One region of the Promicromonospora aerolata genome, then DNA from elsewhere that is predicted to be linked to it. Evidence: riboswitches for the same ligand, from Rfam matches in the RefSeq annotation. Region 1 holds a riboswitch; each other region holds the start of a gene.
The links. Region 1 has a riboswitch for cyclic di-AMP ahead of ACFSL2_RS20250 (C40 family peptidase). Riboswitches for the same ligand answer to the same signal wherever they lie in the genome.
Positions count from the first base shown of each region.

Region 2: it holds a riboswitch for cyclic di-AMP, as region 1 does, so the genes downstream of both, ACFSL2_RS23510 (C40 family peptidase) here and ACFSL2_RS20250 (C40 family peptidase) in region 1, are expected to answer to the same signal.
Region 3: it holds a riboswitch for cyclic di-AMP, as region 1 does, so the genes downstream of both, ACFSL2_RS17035 (C40 family peptidase) here and ACFSL2_RS20250 (C40 family peptidase) in region 1, are expected to answer to the same signal.

Region 1 is NZ_JBHUHF010000001.1:4,523,894-4,534,152, reverse strand. It holds gene ACFSL2_RS20290 (dihydrofolate reductase) at 1-47, opposite strand, end outside; gene ACFSL2_RS20285 (thymidylate synthase) at 47-850, opposite strand; gene ACFSL2_RS20280 (hypothetical protein) at 901-1,476, opposite strand; gene ACFSL2_RS20275 (OsmC family protein) at 1,625-2,107, shown strand; gene ACFSL2_RS20270 (hypothetical protein) at 2,109-2,897, shown strand; gene rocD (ornithine--oxo-acid transaminase) at 3,017-4,366, shown strand; gene ACFSL2_RS20260 (aspartate aminotransferase type Ic) at 4,383-5,663, shown strand; gene ACFSL2_RS20255 (universal stress protein) at 5,748-6,719, opposite strand; gene ACFSL2_RS20250 (C40 family peptidase) at 6,884-7,678, opposite strand; cyclic di-AMP (ydaO/yuaA leader) riboswitch at 7,681-7,855, opposite strand; gene ACFSL2_RS20245 (metal-dependent transcriptional regulator) at 8,032-8,748, opposite strand; gene serC (phosphoserine transaminase) at 8,832-9,941, shown strand; gene ACFSL2_RS20235 (MHYT domain-containing protein) at 10,061-10,259, shown strand, end outside.
Region 2 is NZ_JBHUHF010000001.1:5,300,299-5,310,557, forward strand. It holds gene rnc (ribonuclease III) at 1-558, shown strand, start outside; gene mutM (bifunctional DNA-formamidopyrimidine glycosylase/DNA-(apurinic or apyrimidinic site) lyase) at 551-1,609, shown strand; gene ACFSL2_RS23505 (NAD(P)-dependent oxidoreductase) at 1,682-2,659, opposite strand; gene ACFSL2_RS23510 (C40 family peptidase) at 2,787-3,707, opposite strand; cyclic di-AMP (ydaO/yuaA leader) riboswitch at 3,709-3,874, opposite strand; gene ACFSL2_RS23515 (phytoene desaturase family protein) at 4,006-5,586, shown strand; gene ACFSL2_RS23520 (ABC transporter permease) at 5,666-6,430, opposite strand; gene ACFSL2_RS23525 (ABC transporter ATP-binding protein) at 6,427-7,353, opposite strand; gene cydC (thiol reductant ABC exporter subunit CydC) at 7,409-9,346, opposite strand; gene cydD (thiol reductant ABC exporter subunit CydD) at 9,343-10,259, opposite strand, start outside.
Region 3 is NZ_JBHUHF010000001.1:3,825,905-3,836,163, forward strand. It holds gene ACFSL2_RS17025 (C40 family peptidase) at 1-433, shown strand, start outside; gene ACFSL2_RS17030 (hypothetical protein) at 562-1,473, opposite strand; cyclic di-AMP (ydaO/yuaA leader) riboswitch at 1,639-1,835, shown strand; gene ACFSL2_RS17035 (C40 family peptidase) at 1,837-2,586, shown strand; gene ACFSL2_RS17040 (hypothetical protein) at 2,733-3,635, opposite strand; gene ACFSL2_RS17045 (GlsB/YeaQ/YmgE family stress response membrane protein) at 3,683-3,949, opposite strand; gene ACFSL2_RS17050 (ion transporter) at 4,160-5,002, shown strand; gene ACFSL2_RS17055 (class I tRNA ligase family protein) at 4,999-6,927, opposite strand; gene ACFSL2_RS17060 (hypothetical protein) at 7,515-7,736, shown strand; gene ACFSL2_RS17065 (RNA polymerase sigma factor) at 7,877-9,409, shown strand; gene ACFSL2_RS17070 (sigma-70 RNA polymerase sigma factor region 4 domain-containing protein) at 9,609-10,259, shown strand, end outside.

The sequences.
Region 1 (10,259 bases):
GGTCGTCCGGCGCCGTCGCGTGCCTGTGCCCAGATGAGTCCGATCATCAGACGGCGATCGGGGCCTTGATGGCGGGGTGCGAGACGTACCCGAGCACCTCGATGTCCTCGAACTCGTAGTCGAAGATCGACTCCCGCGGGGCGAGCCGCAACGAGGGGTACGGGTACGGGTCGCGCGCGAGCTGCGTCTCGACCTGCTCCACGTGGTTGTCGTAGATGTGGCAGTCCCCGCCGGTCCACACGAACTCACCGAGCGCGAGCCCGGTCTGCGCGGCCACCATCTGCGTGAGCAGCGCGTAGGAGGCGATGTTGAACGGCACGCCGAGGAACAGGTCGGCCGACCGCTGGTAGAGCTGGCAGCTGAGCTTGCCGTCGGCGACGTAGAACTGGAACAGGGCGTGGCACGGCGGCAGCGCCATGTCGTCGACCTCTGCCGGGTTCCACGCCGTCACGACGTGCCGCCGCGAGTCAGGGTTGGTGCGGATCTGCTCGATCACCTTGGCGATCTGGTCGACGTGCCCGCCGTCGGGCGTGGGCCAGGAGCGCCACTGGACGCCGTAGACGGGCCCCAGCTCGCCCGTCTCGTCGGCCCAGTCGTCCCAGATCTTCACGCCGCGCTCCTGCAGCCAGCGCACGTTGGAGTCGCCGCGCAGGAACCACAGCAGCTCGTAGACGACCGACTTGAGGTGCACCTTCTTGGTGGTGACCAGCGGAAAGCCCTGAGCGAGGTCGTACCGGATCTGCCGCCCGAACACGCTGCGCGTCCCCGTGCCGGTCCGGTCGCCCTTGTAGGTTCCGTTCGCCAGCACGTCGCGCAGCAGGTCCTCGTACGGGGTGTCGATCGCGGTCATGCGGCAAGCCTAAGCCTCGCCGCCGACACGGCGCGGGGCGGCCCACGCCGTCAGTCCTGCTGCGACCGCAGCTCCTTGATCCGGGCGCCCCGACGGCGGTACAGCACGCTCATCGTCACGATCGTCAGCGCCACGATGCCGCCGATCACCGCGCCCCACGCGGTCCCGCCGCGGAACGCCGGCCCGTCGACGTCGAGGATCCGCTCGCCGGCGTGCGCCGCCGCCGAGGTGCCGAGCACGATCCCGAGCGTCAGCAGGTTCGGCACGGCGAGCAGCACCGCGAGGACCAGGAACGCGCTGCGCACCTGCCAGGACCTCCGCGTCATGACCGCCTGGGCCAGGAGCAGCACGGGGACCACCGTGAACACCGCACCGACCAGCAGTCCCCACCACGCGCCGGCGGCGAACGAGCCGTCCACCGCGTTGCCGATCACCTGCGCCCACCAACGGGGCAGGAAGGCGTCGAGGAACAGGTAGATCAGCCACACGGCCACGATCACCGCGACCACGCCGACCAGACGCTTCACGACGTCGCGCCAGTTCGGCCTCCACCGGGCAGGACCCGACGTCGGACCGGTCGACGTCGGGCCGGTCGCCTCCGGCTTGTCGCTCGGGTTCTGCGCCATGAGCACGATCGTTGCAGCGCGCGGCCCCCTGTGCGCGGTGAACGGGAACGTCGCGGGCCTCGTTCGCGTTGTGCACTAGTCCGACCGACCGGGATGCGTTGGACCTCACTCCGTGACCGTGTCGGTGACCAGTGGAAGGATGATCCTCATGACGGAGCAGACCACCACCCCGGGCGCCACCGGCGCCGACAGCACGGCGACCCCTTCGCCCACCGACCCGCTCTGGGTGGAGCGCAACGGCACCCGCACCTACACGGGCTTCTCGGCCCGCGGTGCCCGGGTCGACATCGGTCCGGTCGAGGCCGGCGCCGTGTTCACGCCGGGCGAGCTGCTCAAGATCGCGCTCGCCGCGTGCGCCGGGATGAGCAGCGACAAGGCGTTCGCGCGCCGGCTGGGCGACGACTACCGGACGACCATCCGGGTCGAGGACCCGAAGGACGTCGCCGACGACCGGTACCCGGTCCTGACGGAGAAGTTCGAGATCGACCTGTCCACCCTCGACGACGAGGACCGGGCGAAGCTCCTCACGATCGCGCAGCGGTCGATCGACAAGGCCTGCACGGTGGGGCGCACGCTCAAGGCAGGAGCCCAGATCCCGGACGCGCAGTTCGAGCAGCCGACGGAGGGCTGACATGGCGGATGAAAAGCAGAAGCTGACGGCGGCGGAGGCCAACGGCCGGTCGGCTGCGGGCGACGCCGTCCTCAAGCCGGACAACTCGGTGGAGGTCACGCCGGCGGACTGGCTCCACTACAAGCCGCAGAGCCCGCTCGACCACCTGGTCGGCCGGGCGGTGACCATCCCGTCGGCGACCATCCACAAGCATGTGGACAAGGTGCGGGCGCGCAACCCCGGCGCGTCCCCGGCCGAGGTCATCAAGCTCCTGGAGAAGGAGTACCTGCGGGTCATCCAGACCACGGGCAGTGCCGTCGGCGCGGCGGCGGCGATCCCGGCCGTCGGCACCGCAGCCAGCGTCGCACTGTCCACGAGCGACGTGGCGACGTTCTTCGCCTCGTCGGCGGCGTTCTCGCTCGCGGTGGCCGACGTGCACGGCATCGAGGTCGAGGACGTCCCGCGACGCCGGGCGCTGCTCCTGGCGACCGTCCTCGGCGACAAGGGCGCGCAGGACGTCGAGAACGCCATCGGCGGTTCCGGCGTCGCGTGGGGCAAGGTGCTGCTCACGAGCATGCCGCGCACCACGCTGCACCGGGTGAACAAGGCGCTCACGCACCGGTTCATCCAGAAGCAGATCGCCAAGCAGGGCAGCCTGATGCTCGGCCGCATCCTGCCGTTCGGTGTCGGTGCGGTCGTGGGCTGGGTCGGCGCGCGCGCCCTCGGCCACACGGTGATCGCTCAGTCCCGCATCGCCTTCGGCACCCCACCGGAGCGGTTCCCCCGCGTCATCGAGCAGAAGCAGAAGTAGCCCGGCCGGGCGTGCCGTGCTCTGGCACGACGTGCCGTTCGGCGGCCGCCAGGCGGCTGAGCAGCGGATATCGCACACCTGCTCGGCGGGATCCGAAGTCCCGACCTAGGCTGCAGATCATGGCGGACACGACGCACGGCGCACTCGCCCCGACGTACCACCCACTGCCGATCATGATCGCGCGGGCGCACGGTACGCATGTGTGGGACACGGACGGCAACGAGTTCCTCGACTTCCTGTCGGGGTACTCGGCCCTGAACTTCGGGCACCTGCACCAAGGCCTGGTGGCGGCGGCGATGACGCAGCTGCGCCAGGTCACCCTCACCTCGCGCGCGTTCGACCATGACCGGCTGGAGGAGTTCGCGCAGCGGCTCGTCGAGGTGGTCGGGCCGCTGACCACCGGCGGCGAGGACAGCGTCGTGGTGCCGATGAACACCGGCGCGGAAGCCGTGGAGACGGCGATCAAGGCGGTCCGCAAGTGGGGGTACGACGTCCGCGGCGTACCCGAGGACGAGGCGACAGTGATCGTCGCCGACGGGAACTTCCACGGCCGCACCACCACGCTCGTCGGCCTCTCGGACAACCCGACCACGCGGGACGGGTTCGGCCCGTTCGCCCCCGGGTTCCGGCGGGTCCCCTTCGGCGACCTCGACGCGGTCGCCGAGGCCGTGGACGACACCACGGTCGCGGTCCTGATGGAGCCGGTGCAGGGCGAGGCCGGCGTGCTGGTGCCTCCGGACGAGTTCTGGCCCGGGCTGCGCGAGCTCACCACCACGCAGGACATCGCCCTGGTCGCCGACGAGATCCAGTCCGGGCTGGGCCGCACCGGCACCACGCTCGCGTGCGAGCTCTGGGACGTGCGGCCCGACCTGGCCTGCCTCGGCAAGGCACTGGGCGGCGGGATAGTCCCCGTGTCGGCGGTGGTCGGCAAGCCCGAGATCCTCGGCGTCCTGACGCCGGGAACGCACGGCTCGACGTTCGGCGGCAACCCGCTGGCGTGCGCGGTCGGTATCGCCGCGCTCGACCTGCTCTCGACGGGGCAGTACCAGGCGCGAGCCGCGGAGTCGGGCAAGGTGCTCAGGGAGCGGCTCGACGCACTCGTCGGGCGGGAGCTGCTGACCGAGGCCCGCACCGTGGGCCTGTGGGCTGGCATCGATCTGGCCCCTGAGCTCGGCACCGGGAGGGAGCTGTGCGAGGCGCTGCTCGAACGCGGCGTGCTCGCGAAGGACACCCGCACCGGAGCCGTCCGCCTGTCGCCGCCCCTGTCGATCGTCCAGCCCGAGCTGGAGATGGCGCTGGACATCCTCGAGGAGTCCCTGGTGGCGCTGCGCGACGCCGATCCCGGCGAGACCGGCGAGACAGCCGACACGGGCGAGACGGCCGACACGGCCGGGACGGGCAAGATCGCGGACCGCACCACCGCCGGCGACCAGGACGAGCGCTCCGAACTGTCACCGAGCGCCGGCTGAGCGTAGGCTCCCAGGGGTGACCACTACGACGTCGTCCCACACCACCGCAACGCTCCCGGCCCTCCACGAGCTGCAGCAGGCCTACGCAGACCTTCAGGCCAAGGGCCTGAAGCTGGACCTCACGCGCGGCAAGCCGTCGGCCGAGCAGCTCGACCTCGCCGAGCCCCTGCTCGCCCTGCCCGGGATCGGTGTGCACGCCGACGACACGGGCACGGACGCGCGCAACTACGGCGGGCTGGACGGCGGGCTCGCGGTCCGCCGCATCTTCGCCGAGCTGCTCGACGTACCGGTGGAGCAGCTTCTCGCGGGAGGCAACGCGTCGCTCACGCTCATGCACGATGTCGTCACGTTCGCCGAGCTGTTCGGCTTCCCCGAGTCGCCGAAGCCGTGGGCGCGCGAGGAGAAGGTGCGCTGGATCTGCCCCGTCCCGGGGTACGACCGGCACTTCACCGTGTGCGAGGCCCTCGGCATCGAGATGATCCCCGTGCCCATGACGCCGGACGGTCCGGACGCCGACGCCGTGGCCGAGCTCGTCGCGTCGGACCCCACCATCAAGGGCATGTGGGTGGTCCCCACCTACTCGAACCCGGACGGCGCGGTCATCAGCGACGCCGTCGCCCGTGCTCTGGTCTCGATGCCGACCGCCGCCCCGGACTTCCGCATCCTGTGGGACAACGCGTACGCGGTGCACCACCTGACCGACGACGAGGTGACGAGCCCCGACGCCATCGCGCTGGCTGCCGAGGCAGGCCACCCGGACCGGGTGCTCCTCTTCGCGTCCACCTCGAAGATCACGTTCGCAGGCGCGGGTGTCGCGTTCCTCGGAGGCTCGCCGGCCAACATCGCCTGGTACAAGAAGCACCTGTCGGTGGCGTCGATCGGCCCGGACAAGCTCAACCACCTGCGGCACGCGATGTTCTTCGGCTCGGCCGACGGCGTGCGGGAGCACATGCGCAAGCACCGCGAGATCCTGGCGCCCAAGTTCGAGGCCGTGGTGCAGATCCTGACCGAGCGCCTCGGCGGGTACGACGTCGCGTCGTGGAACGAGCCCAAGGGCGGCTACTTCGTGTCGCTCGACGTGGCACCGGGTACGGCCTCGCGCGTGGTGCAGCTGGCCAAGGAGGCGGGGATCGCCCTCACGCCGGCGGGCGCCACCTACCCGTACGGCAAGGACCCCGAGAACAAGAACGTCCGCCTCGCGCCCTCGATGCCCCCGCTGGACGAGGTGCGCACGGCGATGGACGGCGTGGCCACCTGCGTGCTGCTGGCGGCCGCAGAGGCCGCCCACGTCGACTGACCTGTCAGCACCGCCCCGATGTGTCAGACCCTCAGGTCACTCCGGTGACCTGAGGGTCTGACACGTTCGAGGGCGCCTGACCGGTCAGTCGTTGCAGTGCTTGTTGACCACGAACACCGGGCACGCCGAGTGGTGGAGCACGGCCTGGCTCGTGGAGCCCAGCAGCAGCCCGCGGAACCCGCCGCGGCCACGCGAGCCCACCACCACCAGGTCGGACGCCGTGGAGAACTCCGTCAGCAGCTCGGCGCCCGTACCGTCCAGCACGATCCGCCGGATCCGCAGGCCGGGGTTCTCCGCCTCGTACCGGTCGACCAGCACGTCCATGCCCACCGCGATGTCGGCCAGCACCTGCTCACGGTCGATCGTGGACGGCAGCCACGCCAGCATGCCGGTGTTCCCCACGGGTACGCCGGTCACCGCCGTCAGCTCCGCGCCCCATGCGTTGGCCTGCACGATCGCGTGCTGCAGCGCACGCTCCGCCTGCGGCGACCCGTCCACGCCGACGACGATGCGGCGCACCTCCCGGATCTCGGCAGCGCCGGGCGCGACGGCGGTCGGTGTCTCTGCCGCACCGCCGGCAGCAGTGCCCGGCACGCTCCAGGAGACGCCTCGGTTGGCCTCCGCACGCAGCGGGACCACGACGACCGGGCACTGGGCGTGCGCGGGTAGCGCGGACGACACCGTGCCCAGGAGCCGCTCCGTGAATCCACCCCTGCCGCGCGTCCCGACGACGGCGAGCCCGTAGTCGGCGGACAGCTCCACGAGCACACCCGCCGCGTCGCCGGTGGCGACCTCGGTGGTGGCACGCACCCCGGCGTCGGCCACGCGGGCCTCGGCCTCGGCGAGCACCGACTTGGCGCCCTCCTGGATGGTCGTGTCGTCGAGGGCGGCGTACCCGCCGTCGAGCGAAGCGGCCGTGAACGACGGCAGGGAATAGCTGCACACGATGTGCAGCGACCAACCCACACGATGTGCGTAGGCGGTCGCCCAGTCGAGCGCATGCAGACTAGCGGCCGATCCGTCCACCCCGACCAGTACGACCTCGGATCGCGTCATCGCCAGACCTTTCTTCGCCCAAGCACCATTGCACTCCCAACGCTACCGGCGGCGGGCACGTTGTGGGTATCCGGAGGCATGACGACTGCAGAACGATGGCACGACAGAGCGCCTGCCCGATGGTCCGGACAGGCGCTCTGGCTGGTGGTCGTGCGCGGCTGGGGTCAGCCCATGCGGATGAACGTGGGGTTCGACTGCCAGATGGTGCGGAAGTCGACCACGGTGCCCGGCTTGGACGCGTCGATCATGGTGTTGCCACCGGCGTAGATCGAGACGTGCCCGGGGGTCCACATCAGGTCGCCCGGCTGCGCCTCGGACGCCGGCACCTGGGTGCCGTAGCTGGGCTGCGAACCCGACGAGTGCGGCAGCGGGATGCCCAGCTGGCCGTAGACGTACGCGGTGAAGCCGGAGCAGTCGAACCCGCTCGGCGAGGAACCGCCGGAGACGTACGGGACGCCGACGTAGCGGCTCGCGACGGAGATCACGGAGTTGCCGATCGCCGACGCGGGCACGTCCACGGACGCGGCCGTCGTGGTGGCAGCGGCCTCGGCAGCCTCAGCGGCCTCGGCGGCAGCAGCCTCGGCGGCCTCCGCAGCCTCGGCGGCGGCGAGCTCTGCCTGGTAGTCCTCGTTCTCGGCGGCGGAGACCACGGAGACCGCGGCCTTCTCCACGTTGAGCTCGGCGTCGGGTGCGACGGTCACGACCGGGGCGTTGGTCAGCGCCTGGCGGGCCTGCGACGTCAGTGCGTTGAGGTCAACCGAGTTCATCTTCGCGTGGCCGGCCTCGACGGGCGCGGCCTGTGCGGCCATCGCGCCACCGAAGGTCGAGACGAGAAGCGCGCCACCCGCGGCGGCGACGGCGGTACGGCGGCCGACCGCGGCGTTCTGGGCGAGTTCGGTGAGCGGAGTTACTGGTCGTCGCGCAGCCCGATGACGAGCGCGAGTCGTACGTGCAGTCACGTATTACCTCTCCTTGTACGCCTTCGAGGTCAGCTGTCGGGTTCGGGTGGGAGAAATCACCCGGCCGTGCAATCCCGAAGGAGTGCCCGGCTTCACCCCGAGGACGCACCCTGGCGCCCGTTGGTGGGTCCCCCGCCTCTGTCATGCGGTCGTATTGGACCCCGGCCGGTGACAGAGTTCGGCGTCCGTCCGAGGACCCCCACGAACAACTCCGCGGGAGCGGTCTGAACGTACCGGACCTCACCCTCAATGTCACGTTCCGGCAACGAATGCCATGACGTGTCGTACCTTGGGTGGCAGGTTTCCGACAAACCGGACGGTTCGGAACCGACTCAGGTGGTCGGCGAACCGGCTCAGGCGGTCGCGACGAAGAGGTGGCGGGCCAGGTCCTCACCGAGCTCCAGCGCCGTACCCGCGCCGTCGACCGTCACCGTGTAGGTGCCGTCGCTGTGCTCGGCGGTGATGCGCGAGCCGGGCACCAGGCCGGCGTCGGACAAGCGGGCGAGCAGCTCCACGTCGGTCTGCAGCGGCTCCGCGATACGGGTGAGGGACGCCGCGAGCGGCTCACCCCTGACCCCCTTCTTCGCCGCTGCCTCGAACGCCGACGGCAGCGAGATCACACCGCTCAGGAACGGCACGTCGGTATAGGCCTCACCGAGCTCCGACAGGCCCGGGATGGGGTTGCCGTACGGGTCGTGGTGCGGGTGGTCGAGCAGGCCCACCAGGCGCTTCTCCACGAGGTCGCTCATGACGTGCTCCCAGCGGCAGGCCTCGACGTGCACGTGCTCCCAGTCGAGCTTGATGACGTCGGTCAGCAGGCGCTCGGCGAGACGGTGCTTGCGCATCACGCGCATGGCCTTGTCCTGGCCCAGCTCGGTGAGCTCGAGGTGCCGGTCGCCGGTCACGATCACCAGCCCGTCGCGCTCCATGCGCGCGACAGTCTGTGACACCGTCGGTCCGGAATGCCCCAGGCGTTCCGCGATGCGCGCGCGCAGGGGCGTGATGCCCTCCTCGTCGAGCTCGTAGATCGTCTTGAGGTACATCTCGGTGGTGTCGATCAGATCCGTCACGTCAGCTCCCGTCATGCGCACAGCCGCCCAGTCGCCCTGGACACGTGCGGCCCGGGCGTCGGCCCAGGTTCTAGTCTAGTTCTGTGCCACTGACTATCCCGCCACACCTGCTGCCCACCGACGGCCGTTTCGGCTCCGGCCCCTCCAAGGTGCGCCCGGGACAGGTCGATCATCTCGTGGCGAACGCGCACGTGCTGGGTACGTCACATCGACGGGCGCCGGTGAAGGACCTGGTGCACCGCATTCGTGAGGGTGTCACGGAGCTGCTGGGCGCGCCCGACGGGTACGAGGTGGCGCTCGGCAACGGAGGCGCCACGGCCTTCTGGGACCTCGCCACCCTGTGCCTCGTGGAGCGCAGGGCGCAGCACGCGGCCTTCGGCGAGTTCGGCGGCAAGTTCGCCGCCGCGACGTCGCGAGCCCCGTTCCTCGAGCCCTCCCAGGTGATCGCGGCGGAGCCGGGCACGGTGGCCTACCTCGAGACGGCCGAGGGCGTGGACACCTACGCAACCCCGCACAACGAGACCTCCACGGGGGCGGTCGCCCCGGTGCTCCGGCCGGCCGGGTCCGACGGCGCCATCGTGCTCACGGACGGGACGTCCGGAGCCGGTGCGCTGCCCGTCGACCTCAGCCAGACCGATGCCTACTACTTCGCACCGCAGAAGGTGTTCGCGGCCGACGGCGGACTGTGGCTCGCCGTACTCTCCCCCGCTGCCGTCGAGCGCGCCGCGCGGATCGAGGGCTCGGGACGGTGGGTGCCGGAGTTCCTGTCGCTCACGACGGCCCTCGAGAACTCACGCCAGGACCAGACGCTCAACACGCCCGCCGTCGCGACGCTGCTCCTCCTGGCCGACCAGGTCGAGTGGCTGCTCGACCAGGGCGGGCTCGAGTGGTCGACGAAGCGCAGCGCGGCGTCCGCGGAGATCCTCTACTCCTGGGCAAGGGCCCGGGAGTGGGCGACGCCGTTCGTCGCGCGCCCCGAGGAGCGGTCACCGGTGGTCGGCACCATCGACCTCGCCGCGGAGATCGACGTCGACCGTGTGCTCGCGGACCTGCGCGCCAACGGGGTGCAGGATGTCTTCGCGTACCGGAAGCTCGGGCGCAACCAGCTCCGGGTCGGGATGTACCCGGCCGTCGATCCCGACGACGTCGCAGCGCTCACCGCGTGCGTCGACTACCTCGTCGAAACCGCCTGACCAGCATGATCACGTCCGCAATATCCCTTGGACGGCGGGTTCTGCCTATTGTCCGAGACAGAGGGACTCTGTAACGTTTCCGCAACAGAGGGAACCATTCGAGGGGCTGTTCAAACACCATGCCAGTGATCGACCACTTCACCTTCGGGATCGTGACGCCTCTGCTGGCGTACGCGATCTCGTGTACCGGCGCGGCGACGGGCCTCGCGTGCACGTCCCGAGCCCGAGCAGCTTCGGGCGGCACGCGCGCGGCGTGGCTCGTGTTCGGCGCCATCGCCCTCGGCGGCACCGGCATCTGGGTGATGCACTTCGTCGCCA
Region 2 (10,259 bases), 780 kb from region 1:
GGCGATCTGGCGCGCATGCGTGCGGCGACGGTGTCGCAGCGCGCGCTCGCCGCGATCGCGCGCACCCTCGGGCTGGGCAAGTACGTGCTGCTCGGCAAGGGTGAGATCCGCACGCGCGGCTTCGAGAAGGACTCGATCCTGTCCGACACGGTCGAGGCCCTGATCGGCGCCACCTACCTCTCGCACGGTCTCGAGACGTCGCGGGAGCTGGTGCACCGGCTCGTGGACTCGACGCTCGACGTCGCGGCGGGTCTCGGCGCCGGTCTCGACTGGAAGACGTCCCTGCAGGAGGCCTCCGCCGAACGCGGTCTGGGTTCCCCGGACTACATCGCGACGTTCGAGGGCCCCGAGCACGCGCGCGTCTTCCACTCGACGGTCGTGATCGACGGTGTCACCTACGGCTCCGGCTCCGGCAGCGCGAAGAAGCACGCCGAGCAGGGGGCGGCCGAGGAGACCTACCGGACGCTGCTGGAGAAGTTCCCGCTGTCCGAGCCCGAGGGCGATCAGGCGTCCGCCGTGCACGGCTCCGAGAGCAAGGCCCCGGCCTCCGGTGCCTGAGCTGCCCGAGGTCGAGACCGTCCGCGATGGTCTGGACCGGCTCGTCGTCGGCGCCGTCGTGCGTGACGTCGAGGTGTTCCGCGAGTACAGCGTGCGCCGGCACGACGGTGGTCCCGGCTCGTTCCGTGACCAGCTCGCCGGACGGCGGCTGAGCGCCGCCGTCCGCCGGGGCAAGTTCCTCTGGCTGCCGCTGGAGGAGGCTGCCACGGTCCAGCCCGTGCAGCCCGTGCAGCCCGAGCCGGTCGAGGCCTACCCCGCAGCGGCCCTGCTCGCCCATCTCGGTATGTCGGGGCAGCTGCTGGTCCGAGGGGCGGTGCTCAGCGGAGAGCAGACCCCGACCGCGGTGCTGGGCGACGAGCCGGGGCGAGCGACGGCCGCGGACGACTGGCGCCACCCGCACCTGCGGGTCCGCCTGCACCTGACCGGTGCGCCCTCCGGCGCGCGATACCTCGACTTCGTGGACCAGCGCACCTTCGGACACCTGAGCGTGCAGGACCTGGTGCACGACCACGTCCCGACCCGGGGGAGCGCGACCCCGCCGTCGGCCGTCCCGGCAGGGCACGGCTCGGACCTGCCCCTGCTGCCGGAGCCGGTCGCGCACATCGCCCGCGACCTGCTCGACCCGAACCTGGACCTGGACGACCTCGTGCGGCGGGTGCGCCGCCGTCGGACACAGGTCAAGCGCGCGCTGCTGGACCAGACGGTCTTGTCCGGCGTCGGCAACATCTACGCGGACGAGGCGCTGTGGCGCGCGCGGGTGCACTGGGCACGCCAGACGGACAAGCTCAGGGTCGCGGACGTGCGGCGGGTGCTGGACTCGGCGGCCGAGGTGATGCGTGAGGCGCTCGCCCAGGGCGGCACCAGCTTCGACGAGCTGTACGTCAACGTGAACGGGCAGTCCGGCTACTTCGACCGGTCGCTCGCCGTGTACGGCCGCGAGAACGAGGAGTGCCGCCGCTGCGGCGCTCTGGTCCGCCGCGACGCGTTCATGAACCGCTCATCATTCAGCTGCCCGGTCTGCCAGCCCGCCCCGCGCACCCGCACCCCGTAATCCTCGTTGAGTGCTGGCTATCTGTTGGCATGCGGCCCAATAGCCCGCACATACCCAGCACTCAACGGAGGGTCAGCGGGGGGCTACGTTGCGGAGGTCGCCGGCCGCCCGCCAGGTCGTGAGCTGGTCCGCCAGGAACCGCGCCGCGCGGCGCGGCCGCCCGCCTGCCACGTGCGGGGTGAGGATCAGGTTCGGCGCGTCCCAGAGCGGGGAGTCGGCCGGCAGGGGCTCGGTCTCCATGACGTCGAGCGCCGCACCGGCGAGCCGCCCGGACCGCAGGGCCTCCACCAGTGCCGCCTCGTCGACCGTCGCGCCGCGGCCGACGTTGACGAAGCGCGCCGACGGCGGCAGCAGGCGCAGCAGGCGGTCGTCGAGAATGTGCTGGGTGGCCGGGACGGCCGGCAGCAGCGAGATGAGCAGGTCGGTCTCGCCCAGGAGCGCGTCCAGGCCGGCGGCGTCCACCACGGGGTAGCCGGAGCGTTCGCCCGCCCGCGAGGCGACGCCCGTGACCTGCGCGCCGAGCGCGGTCAGGAGCGGCGCCAGCCGCAGGGCGATCGAACCGAAACCCCAGATCGTCACACGCGCGTCGTCGAGCGTGTACTCGCGGCCCGTGACGGGATCCGCCTGGGCGAACGCGATCTCCTTGGCCCAGCGGTGCTCCCGCTGCGCGGCCAGCGACGTGTCGAGGCGTCGGACCGACGCGAGGACCAGGGCCAGGGCATGCTCGGTGACGGTGTCGTCGTGCAGGGACTGGCCCGACGAGATGACCACGTCGGGGCCGAACCCGGCTCCCAGCGCGACGTCCGGCCCGGCGGAGAGCGTCTGCACCCAGCGCAGCCGGGGCAGCCGCCGGGCGGCGTCGGCGACGATCTTGGGCGGGCTGGACCAGGTGACCAGCACCTCGGCGTCCGTGTGCTCCTCGGGGATCGGGTCGTTCATCGCGTACGTGGCGACGACGTCGGGGCCGCCGGGAGCGAAGGAGGCTCCGGCGTCGGGCAGGAGCGCCGGGAAGTCGAGGTCGAAGGGCACGTCCGGTACGAGGATCTTCACGCCCGGGACGTTACCGGACGGTGCTCATGGACGAACGCGGTGCTCGCGGACGAGCACGGGGTGGGTCGCACCGGACGTCCGGTGCGACCCACCCCGTGGCCGGTCTGGAGAACTGTACGAGAAGCGGTCAGCCCGTGACGCGGATGAACACCGCGTTGTTCTGCCACATCTCGCCGTACTGCACGGGGGTGCCCTGCTGCTGGGCCTCCACGACCATGCCGTTGCCGGCGTACAGGGAGACGTGGCCGGGCGTCCACACGATGTCGCCGGGCTGGGCCTCGGCGGCGGAGACCTGGTAGCCGACGGTCGACATCGCGCTCGAGCTGTGCGGGAGGTCGACCCCGAGCTGGGCGTAGACGTACTGGATGAGTCCGGAGCAGTCGAAGCCGCTGGGGGAGGCTCCGCCCCACACGTAGGGCACGCCCACGTACTCGAGGGCCAGGTTGACGGCTTGCTGGCCCAGGCCGGAGGTGTCGGCGACGGTCTCGACGGCGGCAGCAGCCTCCGCCTCGGCGGCGGCCTCGGCCTCAGCGGCTGCTGCGGCCTCGGCTGCTGCGGCCGCCTCGGCCTCGGCCTTCGCCTTCGCCTCGGCCTCCGCCTCCGCCTCGGCGCGCGCCTCGGCCTCCGCCTTGGCCTTGGCCTCGGCGATGCCGGCCTCGGTCTCGGCGTACGGCGTCACCGACACGCGTCCGCGCTCGGCCCAGAAGTCGGCGTTCTGCGTGACCTCGACCTTGGTGACGAGGTTCTCGGTGAAGCCGGCCCGGGTCGTGGAGTCGACGGTGTTGCTGACCGGCGTCGCGTTGGCGAGCGTCGTCTGCGTGTGCGTCTCGGGGGGCGCCGTGTGGGCGGTCTGCGTGAAGACCGACGCCAGCATGCCGGACGTGACGACCGCGATGGCGCCAGTTCGGGCAGCGTTCTCGGCGGCGGTCTGGGTCAGTGCGGTGAAGGGGGTGAGCGCGGGGCCGTCGGCGCGGTGCCTGCCCCGGCTGCTGGGACGGTTTGCCTGGTCGTCCGCCCAGTCATGGGTGCGGTCGGTGAGTACGGTCACCAGTGATCTCCTCGGACGCCTACGAAGTGAGCTGTCGGGTTCGGATGGGGAGAGCGATCACCCGGCCTCGCAAGGAGGCTTCACCCCAAGGACACTCACGTGCCCGGCCTACTTGGTTCCCCCGTCCCTGTCACGTCGTAGCTGCTCAGATCCGGTGACAGGGCTCGGCGTCCGGACCAGGACCCCACCGTTACTGGCGAGGTGTCATGACCGTACCCGCCCATCGAGCAAATGTCACGATTAGGTCACATACCAACTTGTGATGGAACCTCGCTGGTAATCAGTGCCCCATGCGACTATGACGTGCATGCCAGATTCCATGCGTTCCCGGTACGACGTCGTCGTCGTGGGCGGCGGCCACAACGGCCTCACCGCCGCGGCCTACGCGGCCCGTGGCGGCCGGTCGGTCCTGGTCCTCGAACGAGCGGACCACGTGGGCGGCGCCGCCGTCTCGGCCCAGCCCTTCGCCGGGGTGGACGCACGGCTCTCCCGCTACTCCTACCTCGTCTCGCTCCTCCCGCGACAGGTGGTCGAGGAGCTCGAGCTCCCCATCACCCTGAAGCGCCGGCGCTGGTCCTCCTACACACCCGTGGCCGACGGCGGCCTCCTCGTCGACAGCCAGGACGACGCCGTCACGCGCGCCTCCTTCCGTCACCTCACCGGGTCGGACGCCGACTTCGAGGCCTGGGGGCGCTTCTACGCCATGACCGGCGAGGTGGCCCGACGCCTCGCGCCCACCCTCACCGAGCCGCTGCTCCCACGCTCGGTCGTGCGCGACCGGGTGGTCGACGGTGTGGGGGAGGAAGCCTGGCGCTCGCTCTTCGAGGAGCCCCTCGGTGCGGCGCTGCGCCGCACCTTCGCCGACGACGTCGTGCGCGGGGTCGCGGCCACCGACGGTCTGATCGGCACGTTCGCCGACGTCGACGAGCCGACCCTGCGGCAGAACCGCTGCTTCCTCTACCACGTCATCGGTAACGGGACCGGCGACTGGGACGTGCCGGTCGGCGGGATGGGCGCCGTCTCGGGCGCCTTGCGCGACGCCGCACTGGCGGCCGGCGCCACGATCGTCACCTCGGCGACCGTCACCGCGGTGGACCCCGGCACCGCGGGCGCGGAGGTCGCCTGGACCGACGCCGACGGACGCACGCAGGGCGTCACCGCGGGGCACGTGCTCGCCGGCTGCGCCCCGGCGGAGCTGGACCGGCTGCTCGGCGGCGAGCCCGCGGCGCCCGGCACCTCCCCCGAGGGCGCCCAGCTCAAGGTCAACATGCTGCTGACCCGCCTGCCCCGGCTGCGCGACGGTGTCGACCCCGTCGCTGCGTTCAGCGGCACCCTGCACGTCAACGAGTCCCTGACCCAGCTCCAGCACGCGCATGCACAGGCGGCCGCCGGGCAGGTTCCCGACCTACCGCCGAGCGAGATCTACTGCCACACCCTGACCGACCGGACCATCCTCGGCCGGGAGCTCGCCGCGACCGACGCGCAGACCATCACCCTGTTCGGCCTGCACATGCCGGCCCGCCTCTTCCGTGCGGACCCGGACGGCGCACGGGACCAGGCGCTCCGGGCGACGCTCGCGTCCCTGGACTCGGTGCTGGCAGAGCCGATCGAGGACGTGCTCGCGCTCGACGCCGACGGCGCCCCCTGCCTCGAGGTGCGCAGCCCCGTCGACCTGGAGGGCGACGTCGGGCTGCCGGGCGGGCACATCTTTCACCGGGACCTCGGCTGGCCCTTCGCCGAGTCCGACGACGACGCCGGGCGCTGGGGCGTCGAGACTGCGCACCCGCGGGTCCTGCTGGCGGGTGCGGGCGCGCGCCGGGGTGGGGGCGTGAGCGGGATCCCGGGCCGGGCGGCCGCCATGTCGGTGCTGACGGAGTAGGCGAGAACGGGGTTGTGTTCCTGAACGGTGCTCAGAGGAACACAACCCCGTTCTCGCCCGGTCAGCCTGACCAGCGCAGTCAGCGGATCTCGGCGCGCCGGAGCCGCCACAGACCGGCGGCGAACGGGGCGGCTATCCACAGTGCCGCCGTGAGGCCGAGCTGGGTCCACTGCTCGCCCGTGACGGTCTCGCCGAGCAGCGCGTACTGGGCGTGCGTGAGGTCGAGCCACGGCGCGGCGGCGCCGTACCACTCCACGGCCATGGCCAGCTGGCTGGACAGCGAGGGTACGACCAGCGCGAACAGGAGATAGCCCACCAGTGCGACGGACGACCGGCGCAGGATCGTGCCGAGCGTGAACCCGACGGCCACGCCGACGGCCTGGAAGGTGAACAGGTACAGGTGGTCGGCCACGGACAGGTTCCACACCGGCGCCGTCCCCTCGACCGCCGCGCTCAGCAGGGCCCCGCAGGCGGCCAGCCCGAACGTCAGTGCCGTCGCGACCAGTGTGAGCCCGGCCACGCAGGCGGCCTTGGCGGCGATCACCCGCCCGCGCCGGGGGACGAGCGTGAACGTGGTCAGCGCACCCCGCTGGCTCCATTCGCCCGTGACCGACAGCAGGCCCACCATCGGCACCAGCAGCCCGAGCGGGTAGGCGACCGCGTTGGCCAGGTCGGCATAGGTCGCCTGGAAGGGAGCGAACAGGACCAGGACCGCGACGGCGCCGACGGCGACCAGCGCGATGCTCACCAGGAGCCAGAGCGCGGACCGGGTGTCGGCCAGCTTGCGCAGCTCCACGTCGACGAGCCGGCGGAACGGGATGGGCGCGGTGCGCTGCGTGCTCACGCGGCGGCTCCTGTCGTGGTGGGGGCGGAGGGCGCGGTGTCCCGCTGGGTCGGCGCGGTGAGGGCGAGGAAGGTCTCCTCGAGGCCCACGCCGTCGGCCGCCCGAAGCTCGGTCACCGGCACGCCGGCGGAGAAGGCGACGCGGCCCGCGTCGGCCAGGTTCGCGTCCGTGAGCACCGCACCGTCGTCCGTGCGGGACGTCGTCTGCCCGGCGGCTTCGAGCGCCGCGGTCAGCGCCGCCGCGTCGTCGGCTCGGACCAGGGTGCCGACGCCGGCCAGGAGCTCCGACTTGGGTCCGCCCGCAACGACCCGCCCGCCGCCGATCACGACGATGTCGTCGGCGATGGTCTCGATCTCGGCGAGCAGGTGGGACGAGAGCAGCACGGTGCCGCCGTCGTCCGCGAAGTCACGCAGCAGGTCCCGCATCCACCGGATGCCGGCCGGGTCGAGGCCGTTGGCCGGCTCGTCGAGGATGAGTACCTCCGGCTCGCCGATCAGCGCCGTCGCGACCCCCAGCCGCTGGCGCATGCCGAGCGAGTAGTTGCCCACGCGCCGCTTGGCCTCCTGCGGTGTGAGGCCCACCCGGTCGAGCGTCTCGCTCACGCGGGCCGCGGGCAGGCCGAGGGTGCGCTGGGCGAGCACCAGGGACTCCCGTCCGGTGCGGCCGGCATGCTGGGCCGACGCGTCGAGGAGCACCCCCACCTCCCGCCCCGGGTTGGGCAGGTCGGCGAACCGGCGGCCGAGCACCTGCGCGGTGCCGGACGTCGCCTCGGCCAGTCCGGTGAGGATGCGTAGCGTCGTGGACTTGCCCGCGCCGTTCGGCCCGAGAAAGCCGGTCACGCGGCCGGGCCGCGCCGTGAAGGAGACGTCGTCGACGGCCGTGAAGTCCCCGTACCGCTTGGTCAGCGCCGAGATGGTGATCATGACGACGACGCTAGGGCGGCGGTCGGCCGGAGCGGCTCCGGGATGCCCCCGGTTCTCACCCTGGTTCGGCGGCCGGCCGGTCGGGGTCCAGCAGGTCGGTCTCCTGCGCGGCCGACCACGCGTAGTCGGGGTCGGTCCGCAGCAGATCCGCGTGCGTACCCCTCGCCCGGACCCCCTCGCCGACCCCGAGCGCCACCACCTCGTCGGCCGCCGCCAGCGGGGTGAGCCGGTGCGTCGCCAGCAGCACCGCACGCCCGGTCGCCCGCGCGTGCGCCGCCACCGCGCTCACCAGGGCATCCGCGGTGCGGCCGTCCAGGTGCTCGGCGGGCTCGTCCACGAGCAGCACCCGCGCGGGGGAGAGCAGGGCGCGGGCAACCAGGAGGCGACGGCGCTCACCGCCGGAGACCGCCGCTGCGTCCGTACCGACCAGGGTGTCCAGCCCCTCGGGCAGCGCGGCCAGCCACGTCCCCAGCCCGACGGCCTCGAGCGCGGTCCGGGCCTCGGCGGCCGTGACGTCTCCGCGGGCCACCCGCAGGTTCTCCAGGACCGTGGTGTCGAACAGATGCCCGTCCTCGGCCACGAACAGCCGGCCTGAGCTGGTCGGGGCGCTCGGTGTGGCCGGTGTGGTCGGTGTGGTCGGCAGAACGTCAGATGATCGGTAACTCGGAATGCCGACCTCCTGACGTTCTGCCGACCACGCGGAGACCGTTCCACCGACTGGCGGGATCAGCCCGGCGGCGGTCATCAGCAGCGTCGTCTTCCCGACGCCGGACGGTCCGGCCAGTGCCACGACGGAACCAGGGCGCAGCGTGAGGGACACCCCCTCGACGGCGGTGCGCGGGCGCCCGGCGGCGTCGGGCCAGCCGGCGGCGACGCCGTCGAGCACGAGCAGCGCGCCGCCCGCTTCCCCGGACGTGCCGGGCGCTCCGGCTTCCCCGGACACGCCGCGCGCCCCCGCTTCCCCCGACGCGCCCTGCGCCGGGGCAGCCTGCGTTACCGATCCCGGATCGGACGCGGGCAGGAGCGCCAGCAGCCGACGCGCCGCCTCCCGCGACCGGTGGAGCTGGACCGCGGCGGCGGGGAGCCCGGCCGTCGCCTCGAACACGGCGAGCGGCGTCAGCACGATCACGGACAGCGCCTCCACCGACAGCGAACCCGCCAGCGCGGCCGGGATCCCGAGCGCCAGCGCGGCGAGCACCGCGAGACCCTGGGCCAACGCCCCCAGCGCAGCGGCGAACCCAGAGGTGCGGGCGCCGTCGTCGGCGACGGCGGACAGGCGGGCGTCGGCCGTGTCGAGGCCGGCCAGTCGTGCGCCGAACCGACCGGCGACCCGCAGCGGCGCCGACTCCTCGAGGATCTCCAGGGACAGTGCGGTCACGTCCCCCCGGGCGGCGGCGCCCCGTGCCTCGGTGCGCGCCGCCGCCCGTGCGGCGAGCCACGGCGTCAGGACCCCGGCGAGCACCAGGCAGAGCAGCAGCGCCGCACCCGCCGACGGCAGCAGCACGCCCAGGAGGACCACCGAACCGAGCGACGTCACCACCGCGACACCCGCCGGCACGATCGCGCGGACGACGACGTCGCCGACGTCGTCCACGTCCTGACCGATGCGCGCCAGGAGCTCGCCGCGCCGCACCGTGACCGGACGGTCGTCCGCGGCCAGCCGGTCGTACAGGTTGGCGCGCAGTGCGGCCATGCCTCGCAGGGCGACGTCGTGCGAGGCGAGGCGCTCGCAGTACCGCAGCACGCCGCGCCCGATCCCGAACGCCCGCACCGCCACCACGGCCACCGACAGCGTGAGTACCGGGGGCATCTGCGATGCGCGGGCGACGAGCCAGGCGGCCACGGCCGCGAGCCCGATCGCGCAGGCGAGCGCGAGGACGCCGAGTCCGATCGCCGCCGCCACCTTGACCGGTCGGACCTCCAGCAGCGGCAGCACCCGGCGCAGGGGATCGGCGTGCGCGTCCCGGGCCGGACGCTGTGTCGAGGTGGTCATGCTGCCTCCCGGTCCGGCGTGGCCGCGGCGTCGGGCGCGGAGCGGACGTCGATCACCTGGTCCGCGAGCCCGAGCAGCGACGCCCGGTGCGCCACGACGAGCACGGTGCGGCCGGAGTCGCGCCAGGCGCGGACCGTGTCGAGCACCGCCTGCTCGCCCCACGCGTCGAGGTGTGCGGTCGGTTCGTCGAGGATCACCAGGGGCTTGGTCGCGGCGTCGTCGAGCAGGGTGGCCGTCAGGGCCACGCGCTGCCGCTGGCCGACGGACAGTCCGGCGCCTCCGAGCCCGACGGGCGTGTCCCAGCCGTCCGGGAGGGTGGCGACGACCGTGTCGAGCCCGGTCAGCCGGGCGGCCGCGGCGAGGTTCGGCCCGGTGCCGGGTGCGGCGCCGTCCAGCACGACGTCGCGCAGGCGTCCCGGGGGGAGCGACGGCCGCTGCGGGACCCAGGTGAGCGCGGCCCACCAGGCCTCCAGCTCGTCCGCCGGCAGGTCCGCCAGGTCGCGGGCCGTCGCCGCACCGCGTGGTGCCAGCCGCACCCGGCCGACGTCGGGGGCCAGGAGCCCCAGCACCGCGAGCACGGCCGTCGACTTGCCCGAGCCGCTCGGCCCGCGCAGTGCGACCACCCGCCCGCTCCCGGGCTGCCCGGAGCCGAGCGGAATCCGCGCGGTCAGCGCGGCGGGCGCCACCACCCCGCGGCCGGGGGCCCGTACCGAGACCTCCTCGAGCACGAGCACGCCGCCCGTCGCGGTGACCGGGCGGTGCTCCGCGGACGCGGCGGGACCCGCGGACGGCGCTCGGTCGAGCACGGCGAGCGCCTTCGTGGCGGCTGCGACCCCGTCCACCGAGGCATGGAACTCCGCGCCGACCCGGCGCAACGGCAGGTACACCTCGGGTGCGAGGACGAGTACCGCGA
Region 3 (10,259 bases), 700 kb from region 1:
GCCCGTCGTCGAGGCCGGCACCGAACCCGAGGCGCAGGCCGAGCCGGCCGCGGCGGTCGAGCCGGCCGAGCCGGCCACCCCGGACTACGCGTCCGACGGGTCCATCGGTGCCCAGGCCGTGGCGATCGCCATGCAGTACCTGGGAATCGCCTACACGTACGGCGGCGAGTCGCCGGGCACGGGCTTCGACTGCTCGGGCCTGATCAAGTACGTGTACGCCCAGCTCGGTGTCCCGCTGCCGCACTCGTCGTCGGCCATGGTGTCCTCCGGCTACCAGGTGACGTCGCCGATCCCCGGCGACATCGTGTGGACCCAGGGGCACGTCTCCCTCTACGCGGGCGACGGCATGGTGGTCGAGGCCGCCAACTACGGCACACCGGTCCGCCACACCGCCCAGTGGCAGGACTACGCGGTCTACATCCGCCCGTACTGACCGGCACCCGTTTGCTGGCCGGCACCCCTTGCTGGCCGGCCCCCTTGGCTGGTGGGTGTGCTCGTGGCGCCTCGGACGAAGGTCTCGTCGCGACGAGCACGCCCACCGACCGGAGGCCGGTAGCAGTCTCAGGCCCAGGCCTGCGAGAGCTCGTCCTCGGCTTCCTCGCCGGTCTTCCGCTCCGCCTCGCGCGAGAGCCGGAGGGCCGCGATGGTGGCGCCGAGCAACAGGGCGACCACCCAGGCGCCGAGCTGGTGCCCGTCTGGCACGATCGCCGCCGAGGCGAGCTCGTTCCAGACGATGTCCGCTGCGACGAGCGGGTTCTCGGTGAGCTCGGACCCGGGCCAGATGTTCTCCTGCACGGCCAGGAGGGCCGGCCAGGTGGCCTGCAGGACCCACACGACGGCGGCGGCGGGCAGCCAGCCCAGGAGCTCGATCGGCTTGCTGTCCACGGCGAGCCCGAACGCGACGCCCAGGGCCACCGCGAAGAGCCACCACGTGCCGGTGGGGGACACCGCGTTGCCCGGCAGGAGGCCCCAGAGCCAGCCGTCGACGAGCACCACCGGCAGCGCCAGTGCGAGACCACGCAGGGGCGCAGGGCCGAGCGCGGTCAGCAGGCCGGCCGCCAGACCGACCGATCCGGCGACGCCTGTGATCACGAGCATCCCGAACGGCGCACCGTCACCGGGCACGCTCCCCCGCAGCGCGAGCCACCAGGAGGTGCCACCGGTGGCGGCCATCGCCAGCACGGTGCCCACGATCGCCGCGGCGGCCCCCGCCCTGGCCGACGCCGGGATGCCTGCCGTGGCGCCCCCGAGGAGGCCGCCGATCAGGGCCATGACGACCAGGCCGGCCACCGCGTCGTCGGCGGTGTACGGGAGGGGCAGAAAGCCTGCGCCGCCCACCGCTGGACCGCCGACAAGGCCGGTGACCTCGTACAACGCCTGAAGCAGCCAGGGGAGGAAGCCGCAGAGCCACCAGGCGGCGGCACTGATGAGAAGCACCCACCAGGCGGAGATGCGGTACGCACTTTCGGCCATGCCGCCGAACGGTAGCGGATGTGTGTGATGCCGGTCATAACCACTCAAGACCGGAACGGCGTAAATCTGCGCCTTCGTGGGGTCAGACCGTAATGCGTAACCCGATCGTGACTTTTTCCGTGAACGTGTGTACTTTGACTTCTGCTCCCCCGCAACGGTGGAGCCGTGAGCCGGACGCCGAATCCTGTCACCGGTTCATGACCAGACGTTCGAGACAGGAGCGGGGGACCCACTTCCCGGGTGACAGCACGATCGTCACCCTCGGGGTGAAGCCGGACGGAACCCCCCAGTAGCCGTGCGGCCGGGTGTGTACTCCTACCCGAACCCGACAGCTGACCTCGCAGGCGGTACAGGAGACATTAGGTGACGAACTCCATCCGCGGCCGGCATCGTGACAGCCGGCCGGCCATGACACCACTGACCATCCTTGCTCGTACCGCCACGGAGAACGCCGGCACCGTCGCCCGCCGCGGCGCCATCGCCGCAGCTGCAGGTGGCGTTCTGATCTCGACCATCGCGACGACGGCCCACGCGGCCCCGGCGATGGACCTCAAGACCGACGTGAAGACGGCGAAGCTCAACTCGGTCGACCTGAACTCCCTCACCGCAGTGGCCAAGCAGGCCGTCGTGAACTCCCCCACCGTGACCGTCCCGGCCGACGCAAAGATGCCGATCGAGATGGAAGCCCTGGGCACCTCGTCCGACGCGGACGGCAAGACGGGTAGCGGCGAGGAGGGCGAAGGCCCTGCCGTCGTCTCGGTCGACGCACCGGACCCCGTCCCGGTGGGCCAGCAGGCCATCAATATCGCCTTCAACTACCTCGGCATCACGTACGTGCTGGGCGGTAACTCGCCGGCCGAGGGCATGGACTGCTCGGGGCTGATCCAGTACGTGTACGCCCAGCTCGGCGTGCCTCTGCCGCACCAGTCCACCGCCCAGCTCAACTCGGGCTACCAGGTGACCACCCCCGAGCCCGGCGACATCGTCTGGACGCCCGGCCACGTCGCGCTGTATGCGGGTGACGGCATGGTCATCGAGGCGTGGGCCGCCGGCATGCCCGTGCGCTACACCGAGATGTGGCAGAACAACCCGACGTTCATCCGCGTCGTCTGACGTGGTCTGAGTCACCGGCGCGCGAGCGCCGTAGCAGTGCACCGCGAGGCGTCGCCTCCGTGCCGGGTCACCGTCCGGCACCGGAGGCGGCGCCGTTCGCGTGCCCGGGTCGATCACCGGCTCATGTGACGTCGGGCTCGGCCCGGCTACTCCGCCTCCGGCCAGCCGCAGCTGTCCCCGATGAAGTCGTACAGGGCAGCGCGCGCGGCGTCCGGCATCGGCACGTAGAACACGTGCTGCGCCGTGCCGTCGACGCTCGCCAGCACGGGGAGGAACGTGCCGCGCTTGTCCTCGCCCACGGCGTGCGCGTCACAGCGGGTGGGCACCACCGGAAGAACGATCTCGCCGGACCGTTGCCCGTCCAGCCTGCGCCCCGTCCAGCCCGCGGCGCCTCCGCGGGTGTCGGGGTTGGTCAGGAGGGTGGTCTCGGTGACGTGGTCGATCGTGACCTCGGGGCCGCCGTCGACCGGTTCGACCCGCACGGTGACGAACGCCGTCAGCTCGCCGTCGCGCATCTCGACCGGCACGTCGGGCTGCACGGCGAGTCGCACGCCGGTCTCCACCGCTGCCCGGGCACAGTCCACGGCGTGGTTGCGGGCGAGGTGCCCGGCGGTGTCACGCACCTCGCGGACCGTGAGGTCGGTCGCCGGACCGTGGTCGTCGCCCTCGCCCAGGGCCACCGTGATCGTGGCGGACGGTGTGGCGTCCGGTTCCGGCTCTGCGGGCCCTGCCGGGAACCCCGTGCACTCCGCCTCGCCCAGCCCGACGTAGACGTCCCGCGTCGCGCCCGGCCGCAGGGTACGCGGGCGGTCCTTGGTCTGGTGCGACGGCCCGAACCCGTCGGCGTGCAACGCCCCGGCCAGGAGCGTCATCGTCCGGTCCGAGCCGTTGGTGACCGCCAGGAGGATCTCGCGGTCGGCGTACTGCGTACGGCCCTGCTCCACCTCGACGCTGAGGTGCGGGCCGACGTCGTCGGGTACCGGGCCCACGGTGGACGACGGCGGCCGTGGGCCGCCCGCCGCACACGAGACCGCGGCCGCACCGGTCAACGACGCCAGGAGGACGACGATGACGGCGCGGCCGCGGGATGCTGCGATCAGGCCTTCTTGCGGCCGAAGATCGCCTGGACGATCAGGATCACGATGATGGCGCCGACGACCGAGGTGAGCCATGCCGACCAGGACCAGAAGTTCTCCATCAGGTCGACGTTGAAGATGAGGCCGCCCAACCAGCCGCCGAGCATGGCGCCGAGCACACCGAGGAGCAGGGTGAGCCAGAAGCCACCCGGCTGCTTGCCCGGGATGACGATGCGGGCGATGACGCCGGCGATCAGTCCGAGGATAAGAAAGGCCCAGAAGCCCATGGTGTGTTTCCTCCAGAGTGGTTTGACTGCTTGCGCACCACCCCAGCACCGATTGAACGAACGCGCCACCGGACCCGCCGAATCAGGCGCATATCCGGACAATGCGCCCGGTGAATCGGCGGACCATCGGCGCGCTACAGTTCGCCCGGGCAAGTGCGAGAAGTGGTACCGGAGCGTGGCCTCCGGGCACGTGACGGACAAGGGGAGTCGATGAACCAGGTGATCGGCGCGGAGGCCGAGCCGCGGACGCTACGGGGCAGGGTCCGCATCCTGCTCGAACGCACGTGGTTCAGCCGCCTGGTGCTCAGCGTCATCCTGGCGAACGCCCTGGTGCTGGGTGCGGAGACCATGGTGACGGGGACGGCGCTGTCCGTGCTGCACACGATCGACCACGCCATGCTCGTCTTCTTCGTCGTCGAGCTGCTCCTGCGGCTGTTCGCCAACGGCCGGCGGTTCTTCACCGACCCGTGGAGCGTGTTCGACCTCCTCGTCGTCGGTGTCGCGTTCCTGCCGGCCAGCGGTTCGCTCTCGGCGCTCCGTGCGCTCCGGGTGCTCCGGGTGCTGCGCGTGATCACCGTGGTGCCGTCCCTGCGCCGCGTGGTCGACGGCCTGCTGCGCGCCGTACCCGGGATGGGTGCCGTGGGCGCGCTGCTGATCCTGGTCATGTACGTGTCGGCCGTCATCGCCACCGGACTGTTCGGCGAGACCTCCGAGGAGTACTTCGGCAGCCTCTGGATCTCGCTGTTCACGCTGTTCCAAGCCATGACGGGCGAGGCGTGGCCGGACATCGCGCGCGCGGTGATGGTGGCCCACCCCTCCGCGTGGGTCTTCTTCGTGCTCTACATCCTGGTGGTCAGCTTCGCGGTGCTGAACCTGTTCATCGCCGTCATCGTCAGCGGCATGGAGGAGATCACCGACGAGGAGCGCAAGGACGACGAGCAGAAGGACGAGCGGCTCGACGCCCTGGCCGAGCAGAACCGCGAGATCCTCGCCGAGCTGCGCGCGCTGCGCGCGCTGCGCGCGACGGTCGGCGAGGACCGTGCCGACTCCTAACGGCGTGGAGCCACCACCACGTTGACGAGGCGGGGCGGCCGCACCACGACGCGCAGCACCGGCCGCCCGCCGACGGCCCGCGTCACGGCCGGACGGGCCAGCACGGCCCGCTCCAGCTCGGCCGCCGCGATGTCCGCCGGCACCGACAGCCGGTCCCTGACCTTGCCGTCCACCTGGACCACTCCCTCCACGTCGGCCGTCACCAGCAGCTCCGGCTCCACGGTGGGCCATGGTCGGCCCGCCACCGGCGTCGTGTGCCCCAGGCGCTCCCAGAGCTCCTGGGCCGTCTGCGGCGCGAACAGGCCGAGCAGCACCGCCACCGCCTCGACCGCCTCGCGGTAGACCTGCTCACCGTCCCCGTCGGCCACACCGGCGCCGGCCGACCCAGCCCGCCGCACCTCGCCGACCAGCGCCATCAGCCGAGCCAGGGCGACGTTGAACCGCCCGGCCGCGACGAGCGTGTCGACGTCGTGCACGGTGCGGTGCACCGCCCGGCGCAGGCTGTCGGCGCCGGCACCCCTCGGCCCGGATCTCGACCGGCTCGACCACGAGGACGGCACCAGGCGCAGCACCCGGGCCAGGAACTTCCGCATCGCCTCCGGCGACACGTCCGCCCAGTCGACGTCGTCCTCCGGCGGCCCCGAGAACAGGATCGCCAGCCGCACGGCGTCGACCCCGTGCCGGTCCAGCTCCGCCGCCAGGTCCACGCCGTTGCCCAGCGACTTGCTCATCGCCCGGCCCCGGTTGACCACCTGACCCTGGTTGAGCAGGCGGGCGTACGGCTCCGGTGAGGGCAGCAGGCCCATGTCGTACAGCACCTTGGTGACGAACCGCGCGTACAGCAGGTGCATCGTCGCGTGCTCCACACCGCCGACGTACAGCGCCGCGGGCATCCACCGGGCCGCGTCCTCCGGGCGGAACGGGCCACCGTCGTAGCCCGGCGAGAGGTAGCGCAGGAAGTACCAGGACGAGTCCACGAACGTGTCCATCGTGTCGGTGTCCCGTTCGGCCGGACCACCGCACCGTGGACAGGTCGTCCGCACCCAGTCGTGCGCCCCCGCCAGGGGCGAGACGTCGCCGGGCACCAGCTGGTCGCCCTCCAGGTACGGCAGCTCGACGGGCAGCTGGTCGTCCGGCACCACCACCTCCCCGCACGCCGGGCAGTGCACCACGGGGATCGGCGCACCCCAGTAGCGCTGCCGCGAGACGAGCCAGTCGTGCAGCCGGTAGGTGGTGCCGGCCGGCCCGTGCTCCCTGCCGATCCAGTTCCGCTGCATCGTCAGCACGTGCGCCGGCCAGCCCGGCTCCAGCACCGCCATGTCGTCCAGCAGGCGATCGGCATATGCGGTGATGCGAAAGAACCACTGCGTCAGCGTGCGGCCGACGACGGCCGTTCCGCAGCGCTCGCACGTGCCGTCCACGACCTGCTCGTTCGCCAGCACCGTCCGGTCGCTCGGGCACCAGTTCACCTCTGCCGCGGCACGGTAGGCCAGACCGCGCTCGTGCAGCCGGGCGAACAGCCACTGGGTCCAGCGGTAGTACTGCGGCTCGTGCGTGTGCAGCCGCCGCGACCAGTCGAACGAGACGCCGTAGCGACGGATCGACGCCGCCTGGGTGGCAATGTTCGCCTCGGTGAACACGGCGGGGTGCTCGCCCCGGCGGATCGCCGCGTTCTCCGCCGGCAGGCCGAACGAGTCCCAGCCGACCGGGTTGAGCACGTCGAAACCCTTGGCCCGCCAGTACCTCGCCACGACATCGGTGATCGCGAACACCTCGGCGTGGCCCATGTGCAGGTCGCCCGACGGGTACGGGAACATCGTCAACACATAGCGGCGTGGACGGGCGCCGTCGTCGGACGCCTGGAACAGGTGGCCCTCCGCCGGGACCTCTCCGGGCGGGCCTGGGGTGCGGTACGTCTCGGTCATCGCTCTCGTCCTCCGGTGCGTCGATCGGGTCCGGGCACGAAAAAGCCCCTCGCAAGGAGGGGCGGCCGCACCGGTTGTGCCCGATCGAGGGCGGATCCGATGCGGCTAGGCGAGGAGCGAGCGTGCGTGGCGCATGCCCCCACGATATGCGGGCCGGCCGCACGGCGTAAAGGCATGACGTAGAGGTGCGAGCGCCGGCTCGGTCCGCCGCCAGCGAGGTCCGAGCCGGCGCTCGCGCCGAGAACGGGGGCCGTGGCTCGGCGTGCCCCCAGCGCACTCCGAGCCACGGCTCCCGTCCGACGCGCCGCAGCTCGGCCCGCCCCCAGCGAGGTCCGAACGTCGTCCGCGTCGCACCTAGGACGCAGGCACGTCCCGGAAGTCACAGCACTGAGGATGCTTTTTCATGTGGCCTGGGTCACACACCTACCGGATCCTGTCGCACGGCGCACGGTGAACGCCGCGGGACGAGCGGCCAGATACCGCGGTGCCATACGGTCGGCACGCCCTCGAAACCGGACAGAGCAGAAGAAATCGAAGAAACTCCCACAAGTGCTGTGACATCCCGGCGTCTCGCGCGTCTGGGCTGCATGGAACACACCGAGCACCCCGAACTTGTTCGTCTGGGCGCCCAATACCTGCGCGCGTACGCGGACGGCGATGCCGTCAATCTCTACCGCCTCGCCGACGCGTGGGGTGCAAGCGATCTCATCGCCGCCACCTGCGAAGTCGCCCTCGCGGTGATCCACGCGACCGCCGGACCGCAGGGCCTCGACGCGGTATCGACCACATTCTCGACGAACCGGAGGTAACACCGATGAACAGAACCGACTCCGCCGCCGAAGATCCTGGAGCCGACGACCCCGGAGACTTGCGCAGAACCGGAGTTGTGGTGCGATCATTGGCCAGCGCATCAAAACCGGACACACAGGGCAGAGGGGGCCAGGACCGCGTGACCACGACTGGTGATCTGCGGATTGACGACTGGGTCGTGCATCGTCCTAATGTCGTGCGTTCGGTCGCTGCTCGGGTGCCCGGGATCGATGCCGAGGAGGCCGCCAGCCGCGCGCTGGAGAAGATGGTCCGGATCGTGTCCACCGGCGGCACGATCGAGGACCCCGCCCCGTACTGGCGACGCGCCGCGGTCAACGAGGCGATCAGCATGACCCGCGAGGCCGGACGCACCCGCCCGGTCGAGGACGACACCCTGGACGGCCTGACGCCCCCGGTCGCCGGTGCCGAGCTGGACGCCGAACGTCAGGCCGACGTCAGCATGCTGCGCTCCGCGCTGTCCGACCTGGGCGACGACGACCGGCAGATCCTGCTGGAACGGCACGTGCACGACAAGGCCGTGACCGATATCGCGGGCGACCTGGGTGTGCGCCCGCACGCCGTCACGATGCGGCTGCGCCGCGCCGAGGAGCGCCTGGCCGGCGCGTTCGCCGCCGCGCACGCCCAGGGCGTCAACGAGCCCGAGTGCCGCACCACCCGCGCCGCGATGCACGACTACCTCAAGGGACGCCTCCTGCCGCGGCGGCAGCGGCGTCTGGAGGTCCACATGGACGGGTGCGGGGAATGTACCCGGGCGTTCATCGATGTGCGGGAAGTGTCCTGGATGCTGCGTGACCTCGGTCAGCATCTCGTGGCCGGCGGGCTGGTCACCGGTGCGGCCGGTGCCGGCCTCGCCGGCGTGGGTGCTGCGGGGACCCGGCCACGGTCGTTCGGCCCGAAGGAGACCGCCGTCGCCGCCGGCGTGCTGGCCGCCCTCGCGATCGGCGGCGGCGCGGCCGCCCTGATCGCCAACCAGAACGACGAACCCCCCGCCCAGGCCATCCACGACCCGGGCGCCGCCGCAGGTGGCGACGGTGCGGGCGCCGCCGCAGGTGGCGACGGTGCGGGCGGCGGCGGCGCGGGCGGCAACGGTGGCGGTGGCGGCGGTGCGGGCAGTGACGCCGGCACCGGCGACGGTCCCTCGGACTCCCCGGAGCAGCCCCAGCAGGATCAGCCACCGTCCATCCCGCCCGCCGACCCCCAGCCGCGCCCGGCGACCACGCCCAAGGAAGACGCTGTCCCGGCGGCGAACCCGGTGGCCCCAGCCGATCAGGGCGCGACCGGCACCGCCCCGGCTCCCGCGCCGGACGACGCACCGCAAGCACCCCGTCCGGACCCCGGCCCCGACCCGGCGCCGGATGACGGCACCGACAAGCCCGACCCCGCTCCGCCGACCGACCCGCCGCCGATCAAGCCCGCCCCGGAGGAGCCGGCCGAGCCGCCGCCCAGCCTGCCGGACCCGCCGGAGGCTCCGGCCGATCCGGGCCTCGGCACCGCGGTGGACGACCTGCTCGCCAGTCTCGGTCTCGGCGACCTGCCCGGTGTCGATATCGCGACCACCACCTTGAACGAGGTCTGGGCACTGCTCTTCGGTACGGCCGCGGCCGGCGCCGGACAGGCCGTCGACGACGCGCAGACAGCGACCGGGGACTGATGGCCGTGCGGGCTCGGTACCTGGCCCGCACCTCCTCGCTGCTGTGCGAACGCACAGTCCTTCTGGGCGACAGCCCAAGATCGCCCCTTGATCACGCCACTTCCTTCCATGCGGTTGCATTCTTTGCGACCATGCACGCCCGAGGCTTCGTGCGCCGTTGGCGCATGCGGCGCCCCGTCGTGTGCAGGAGGGGGGAGACGTGACCGTCACCAGCGCGGACCTCAGCCAGTGGGCAGCGCACCGCCGTGCTGTCGTCCTCACGGTCTCCCGCCGTGTACCCGGCATCGATCCGGAGCTGGCCGCGAGCCGTGGCCTGGAGCTCCTGTGTCTCGAGCTGCTGAAGCACGGCGACGTGCCCGACCCCGTCGTGTTCTGGAGCGCCGCAGCGGTGGACGTGGGTCTGGCGATGGCACACGACGAACCGTCACCCGACGGCCAGGGCGCACCGAGCGAGGTCATGACGGCGCCGGTGCGGCGAGCTCTCGACTTCGAGGTGCTGACCACGGCGATGGAACGGCTGCCTGCCGGGGACCAGCAGCTGCTCTGGGATCATCACGTGGAATCCCGCCCGGTGGCCGCGATCGCCGACGAGATCGGCGTGCTCCCGTACGCCGCGAAGCGGCGCCTGCGCCGCGCCGAGAACCGCCTCGCGAGCAGCTTTGCCGAGACGCACACGGGCACCGCCGACGACGTCGAGTGCGAGTCCACGCGGTCCGCGCTGCACGACTTCGTCCGCAACCGTCTTCTGCCGCGCCGCCGCCAGGAGGTCGAGGACCACACGGTGCAGTGCGCCGGCTGCACCCGCGCCTTCGTCGACGTCCGGGAGTCCTACTGGATGCTCCGCGCCGCG